DNA from 2 places in the Aeribacillus sp. FSL K6-1121 genome. Region 2 is predicted to be linked to the other one. Evidence: a T-box and tRNA genes for the amino acid it is inferred to sense, from the RefSeq annotation. Region 2 holds a T-box; the other holds one or more tRNA genes.

What was found. A T-box is a leader RNA that pairs with one kind of tRNA and senses whether it is charged. The one in region 2 lies ahead of ileS (isoleucine--tRNA ligase), so its partner is inferred to be a tRNA-Ile.
Region 1: it encodes a tRNA-Ile, which carries the amino acid that the T-box ahead of ileS (isoleucine--tRNA ligase) is inferred to sense. The anticodon was not compared.

The regions. Positions count from the first base shown of each region.
Region 1 covers NZ_JBBOPS010000001.1:2,237,897-2,241,144, reverse strand. Annotated here, with positions in the region: rRNA gene NSQ61_RS10960 (23S ribosomal RNA) at 1-162, shown strand, start outside; tRNA gene NSQ61_RS10955 (tRNA-Val) at 259-334, shown strand; tRNA gene NSQ61_RS10950 (tRNA-Thr) at 494-566, shown strand; tRNA gene NSQ61_RS10945 (tRNA-Lys) at 884-959, shown strand; tRNA gene NSQ61_RS10940 (tRNA-Leu) at 967-1,048, shown strand; tRNA gene NSQ61_RS10935 (tRNA-Gly) at 1,055-1,126, shown strand; tRNA gene NSQ61_RS10930 (tRNA-Leu) at 1,134-1,222, shown strand; tRNA gene NSQ61_RS10925 (tRNA-Arg) at 1,228-1,304, shown strand; tRNA gene NSQ61_RS10920 (tRNA-Pro) at 1,308-1,384, shown strand; tRNA gene NSQ61_RS10915 (tRNA-Ala) at 1,398-1,470, shown strand; tRNA gene NSQ61_RS10910 (tRNA-Met) at 1,481-1,554, shown strand; tRNA gene NSQ61_RS10905 (tRNA-Ile) at 1,561-1,637, shown strand; tRNA gene NSQ61_RS10900 (tRNA-Ser) at 1,650-1,739, shown strand; tRNA gene NSQ61_RS10895 (tRNA-Met) at 1,750-1,826, shown strand; tRNA gene NSQ61_RS10890 (tRNA-Asp) at 1,829-1,904, shown strand; tRNA gene NSQ61_RS10885 (tRNA-Phe) at 2,015-2,087, shown strand; tRNA gene NSQ61_RS10880 (tRNA-His) at 2,105-2,180, shown strand; tRNA gene NSQ61_RS10875 (tRNA-Gly) at 2,568-2,638, shown strand; tRNA gene NSQ61_RS10870 (tRNA-Ile) at 2,645-2,718, shown strand; tRNA gene NSQ61_RS10865 (tRNA-Asn) at 2,818-2,889, shown strand; gene NSQ61_RS10860 (TraR/DksA C4-type zinc finger protein) at 2,950-3,248, opposite strand, start outside.
Region 2 covers NZ_JBBOPS010000001.1:838,192-841,439, reverse strand. Annotated here, with positions in the region: gene ileS (isoleucine--tRNA ligase) at 1-2,096, opposite strand, end outside; T-box leader at 2,150-2,374, opposite strand; gene NSQ61_RS04370 (DivIVA domain-containing protein) at 2,426-2,935, opposite strand; gene NSQ61_RS04365 (YlmH family RNA-binding protein) at 3,031-3,248, opposite strand, start outside.

The DNA of each region.
Region 1 (3,248 bases), 1.4 Mb from region 2:
TAAGCGCTGAAAGCATCTAAGCGTGAAGCCCCCCTCAAGATGAGATTTCCCATCGCTAAACGCGAGTAAGATCCCTTGAAGATGACGAGGTAGATAGGTCCGAGGTGGAAGCGTGGTGACACGTGGAGCTGACGGATACTAATCGATCGAGGACTTAACCAAGAAAGAGCATCTATTCGTGAAGGAACCGTTATCTAGTTTTGAAAGAATTATGGACTTTTATTTACTTTGCATATGTCCTCTGGTGATTTTTGAATTGGAGGATTAGCTCAGCTGGGAGAGCACTTGCCTTACAAGCAAGGGGTCGGCGGTTCGATCCCGTCATCCTCCACCATACAGTATATCGATTCAGCTCAATTGGCAAAGCACGGTCGAGATATCGTCTTTCATGCTGCTTCATCGTACCAATTGAACTTTTCCTTGGACAAGATTTCTAAGATTGGAACGACGATCAAATGAAGCAAGACTGATTATTGATTGTTGTATTCATCATGCCGGTGTAGCTCAATTGGCAGAGCAACTGAATCGTAATCAGTAGGTTGGGGGTTCGATTCCTCTCGCCGGCATCATTAAAGGTGTTGCATATTGAGCAGGAGCTTTTAGATTAGTCGTCAGAGTAACGAGCAATGCTTCGACGAACAATCAGAGAGTTGTCCCGACGCATCCAGCGTTTTCGAGAAAACTGGAAGAGGAAGGGGCATATGACCGATTTTTAAGAAAAAATTACTTTATATGAGCCATTAGCTCAGTCGGTAGAGCAACGAGCAAGGCTTCATCGAATAAGCGACGAGTTGTCCCGACGCATCCAACATCCTCGAAAAGACTGGCAGAGGAAGGGACATCTGACAAATGAAAAATGGATTAGGAGAAAAAATTTTTTTATGAGCCATTAGCTCAGTCGGTAGAGCATCTGACTTTTAATCAGAGGGTCGGAGGTTCGAATCCTCCATGGCTCACCATTTTGACGCGGGTGTGGCGGAATTGGCAGACGCACTAGACTTAGGATCTAGCGCCTTACGGCGTGGGGGTTCAAGTCCCTCCACCCGCATAATACGCGGAAGTAGTTCAGTGGTAGAACACCACCTTGCCAAGGTGGGGGTCGCGGGTTCGAATCCCGTCTTCCGCTTTTCTCTGCCGGGGTGGCGGAATTGGCAGACGCACAGGACTTAAAATCCTGCGGTAGGTGACTACCGTACCGGTTCAAGTCCGGTCCTCGGCACCATATTTGCGCCCGTAGCTCAATTGGATAGAGCGTTTGACTACGGATCAAAAGGTTAGGGGTTCGACTCCTCTCGGGCGCGCCATATCGGGAAGTAGCTCAGCTTGGTAGAGCACATGGTTTGGGACCATGGGGTCGCAGGTTCGAATCCTGTCTTCCCGACCAGGGAATTTAAAGGGGGGCCTTAGCTCAGCTGGGAGAGCGCCTGCTTTGCACGCAGGAGGTCAGCGGTTCGATCCCGCTAGGCTCCATATTTAATTTGGCGGTGTAGCTCAGCTGGCTAGAGCGTACGGTTCATACCCGTGAGGTCGGGGGTTCGATCCCCTCCACCGCCATTTTTCGGACCTTTAGCTCAGCTGGTCAGAGCAGACGGCTCATAACCGTCCGGTCGCAGGTTCGAATCCTGCAAGGTCCACCATCTTTATTATATGGAGGAGTACCCAAGTCTGGCTGAAGGGGTCGGTCTTGAAAACCGAGAGGCGGGTCAAACCGCGCGGGGGTTCGAATCCCTCCTCCTCCGTCATTATTATCGCGGGGTGGAGCAGTCCGGTAGCTCGTCGGGCTCATAACCCGAAGGTCGCAGGTTCAAATCCTGCCCCCGCAACCAATGGTCCCGTAGTGTAGCGGTTAACATGCCTGCCTGTCACGCAGGAGATCGCGGGTTCGATTCCCGTCGGGACCGCCATTAATTATTGATTCAACAGCTGTAGGAGGAATTTTTCAAGTACAGCAGGTTGTGTCAATGAATTCTTTCTTTAATGATGGATTGTACATAATTTTTTATCGGAGTTTTACGGCTCGGTAGCTCAGTCGGTAGAGCAAAGGACTGAAAATCCTTGTGTCGGCGGTTCGATTCCGTCCCGAGCCATTGTTTTATTAATTGCGGCGACTGTGGCGAAGTGGTTAACGCACCAGATTGTGGCTCTGGCATTCGTGGGTTCGATTCCCATCAGTCGCCCCATTTGCCTATAGTAGAGATAGATAATATGGCATTGAAAATAAGTATTTATTTCTATTATCAGCTTATTATGCGGGTGTAGTTTAGTGGTAAAACCTCAGCCACGAGCAACACTTCAATGAATAATCTGCGAGTTGCCTCGACGCATTTACATCCTCGAACAATGCTGGAAGAGGAAGAGGCATGGAAAATGCGTGTTTATCATTTAAATAGAAAAATAAATATTTTCGTGCGGGTGTAGTTTAGTGGTAAAACCTCAGCCACGAGCGACACTTCAATGAATAATCTGCGAGTTGCCTCGACGCATTTACATCCTCGAACAGTGCTGGAAGAGGAAGAGGCATGGAAAATGCGTGTTTATCATTTAAATAGAAAAATAAATATTTTCGCGCGGGTGTAGTTTAGTGGTAAAACCTCAGCCTTCCAAGCTGATGTCGTGGGTTCGATTCCCATCACCCGCTTAATATGGGCTTGTAGCTCAGCTGGTTAGAGCGCACGCCTGATAAGCGTGAGGTCGGTGGTTCAAGTCCACTCAGGCCCATTGCTATTTTTTAAGCAGCTTAGTTGGGCAATTGACATTGCTGCAATTGTCAGTCAATAGCTGTTCTATTTGGCAAAATGCCTTAAATTTTTTTTATATTCCGCAGTAGCTCAGTGGTAGAGCATTCGGCTGTTAACCGAACGGTCGCAGGTTCGAATCCTGCCTGCGGAGTCATTTCGAAATCAAAAAAAGCGTTGCAGTTTGCAACGCTTTTTTTGTCTTCTTGTAATTTTAATCATTTTTCGTATATGGTTCTTTTTCTGTTAATGGAAGATCTCCCCATAAAACTGTTAAATCCTCTTCATCAAGCATTTTTTCATATCGTTTATGTTCATGTGACGGATAGACGTTTACGTTTTTTCCCTCAATATCTGTATAAATGAAGTTTTCAATATCTTCAATATATCCAATTTCATCATCGGAATTATACATATCTCCGTACGATAACGGTGGAGTTCTTACATCTTGCGGTGTTTCTGACGTTCCGTATTCGATAACATCTTGAAAATAATCATACGGTTCAGTAACAG
Region 2 (3,248 bases):
TCATATTCTTCATATGCTTTTCGCACTTTGGCAATTAGTTTATTCAGTTTAATGAGAATATAGCGATCCACTTCTCTTAATTTTTCTACAGAAACACGATGCTGATTTGGATCAAAATCAAACAAATTTCCTAACAAGAAACGGTACGTGTTGCGAATTTTCCGATATACTTCAGATACTTGTTTTAAGATTGCATCAGAGACGCGAACATCCGATTGATAATCAACTGATGCTACCCATAGACGAAGAATATCTGCTCCAAACTGTTCCGTCACTTTGGCAGGAACAACAACATTTCCTAGCGATTTGCTCATTTTCCGTCCTTCGCCGTCCAGCGCAAATCCATGGCTTAAAACGCCTTTATATGGAGCTTTTCCTGTGACAGCAACTGCTGTAGACAGCGATGAATTAAACCAGCCGCGATATTGGTCAGAGCCTTCTAAATAAAGATCAGCAGGACGCTGCAAATCTTCCCGTTCAACTAAAACTGCTTGATGAGAAGAGCCTGAATCGAACCAAACGTCCATAATGTCTGTTTCTTTTGTAAAAATGCCGTTCGGGCTTGAAGGGTGTGTAAATCCTTCTGGAAGCAGGTCTTTTGCTTCGCGTTCAAACCAAACGTTCGAGCCGTGCTCGCGGAACAGTTTTGCCACATGTTCAATCGTTTCATCTGTTATGATCGGCTCCCCATTTTCACCATAAAACACTGGAATTGGCACGCCCCATGCCCGCTGACGGGAAATACACCAATCGCTTCGATCGCGGATCATGTTATGAATGCGAATTTCTCCCCAATTAGGGATCCATTTCGTTTCTTTAATTGCTTGCAGCAATTCATCTCGAAAATCTTTAATGGACGCAAACCATTGCGCTGTTGCTCTGAAAATCGTTGGTTTCTTTGTCCGCCAGTCATGTGGATAGGAGTGTGTAATAAATGAAAGCTTTAGCAATGCCCCTACTTCTTCTAATTTTTCCGTTATTTTTTTATTTGCGTCATCATAAAACAATCCTTCGAACCCTGGAGCTTCTTCTGTCATGTACCCTCTTTCGTCGACAGGACATAATACGCCTAGGTTATATTTTTGTCCGACGACAAAATCGTCTTCCCCATGGCCTGGCGCTGTATGGACGCATCCTGTACCAGCGTCGGTCGTTACATGTTCGCCAAGGATCACTAATGAATCGCGGTCATAGAACGGGTGTTTCGCAACCACATATTCCAGCTCTTTGCCTTTAAACGATTTCACTACTTCATATTCTGTCCAGTCCAGCTCTTTTGCCACTTCTTCGAGCAGAGCAGATGCGATCACAAACTTGTCAGCTCCAACCTTCACTACAGAATATTCCAAATCAGGATGAACAGCAATTCCTAAGTTTGCAGGGATAGTCCACGGAGTAGTCGTCCAAATGACGATTTTTTCTCCATCTGTTAATATATTTTTTCCGTCCTTTATTTCAAATGCAACATAAATAGAAGGCGAGCGTTTGTCATAATATTCAATTTCCGCCTCTGCCAAGGCAGATTCGCTCGATGGAGACCAATAAACCGGCTTCAAGCCTTTATAAATATATCCCTTTTTCGCCATTTCTCCAAAGACGCGAATTTGCTGGGCTTCATATTCTGGTTTCAAGGTGACATATGGATTTTTCCAGTCGCCTCGAATTCCAAGGCGTTTAAATTGCACGCGCTGGCGCTCAATTTGCTCCCATGCATATTGCTCGCAATGTTTTCGAAACTGCGCGACATCCATCTCTTTTCGATTGATTTTTTGTTTCTTCAAAAGTGCTGTTTCAATTGGCAGACCGTGCGTATCCCATCCAGGAACATACGGTGCGCAATATCCGCTCATGGATTTATAACGGACAATAATGTCTTTTAAAATTTTGTTTAAGGCATGCCCCATATGAATATCCCCGTTTGCGAACGGCGGACCATCATGCAATATGAAAAGAGGCCGTCCTTTCGTGCGCTCCTGCACTTTTTCATAAATATCCATCTCTTCCCATTTTTTCTGGATCTCAGGTTCTTTTTTCGGAAGGTTCCCTCTCATTGGAAAGTCTGTTTTCGGCATTCGTAACGTCTCTTTATAATCCATTCCCATTCCTCCACATAATATTTGTTCACTAAAATAAAAAAAACTCCTCATCCCTAAGGGACGAGGAGGAATCTCGCGGTACCACCCTTTTAGATGCGCACAAATCATGCACATCCACTCATAAACATAACGGACTTGGCCGCCACAGCCTACTAGCATGTTTCAGCTATGGACTCAAGGGTGATGTTCATCCTTTCGCCTTTACCCGGGCTTCCACCGTCCCCGGTTCGCTGTCATAAAGGGCTTGAAAGGACTACTGTCCCTCTCATTGTTTTGTCATATTCCGTTTTATTTTCGTATTATATGAAATCACGAACAAAAAAGTCAAGTTATACTTTCGGTTCTTCCGCTTCTTCTCCTAAGATTGGCTCGACATTGTATTCCATTAAGTGATCCCAATCATCATTTTTTAGCAGATCAAGCTGTGCTTCGATGAGCATTTGAAAACGGGTGCGGAATACTTTTGACTGCTTTTTCATCTCTTCGATTTCCATTGCAATTTTATGCGATTTAGCAAGTGCTTCATTGATGATTCTGTCAGCATTTTTTTCCGCTTCTTTAATGATCAGCTTCGCTTCCTTTTGAGCGTTTCTTTTCACATCTTCCGCAGCTTCCTGCGCAACTAAAATCGATTTATTTAACGTTTCTTCTATATTTGTAAAGTGATTCAGCTTCTCGGTTAATTCCTTCACCTTTAATTCCAATTCTTTCTTTTCGCGGATGACCATTTCATAATCTTTAATCACTTGATCTAAAAACTCATTTACTTCATCTTCATCATAGCCGCGAAAGCCTTTTGTAAATTCCTTGTTATGAATATCCAGCGGGGTTAAAGGCACAAATTCCACCTCCATATGTATGTTTTTCGCAAAACACTAATCCAATTATAAACGATTTTTCGACAGAATGGGCAAAAATCTTTCCATTTGTAATATTATTTTTGTATTCCGATCTTAATGCGCCACTTATCTTTTCTTGTTTTCCCTTCAATTGCCAAAACTTTGCTTCTTCCGAATCCTCGGACAGATAACACATCATCTTCCGCAATTTCAAAATGAGCATCCTCAACAATTTTCCAATTGACTTTGACAAGACTATTTTCAATAAGCGATTTTATTTTTTGCCGAGATTGGTGATAAACATTTGCTAGAA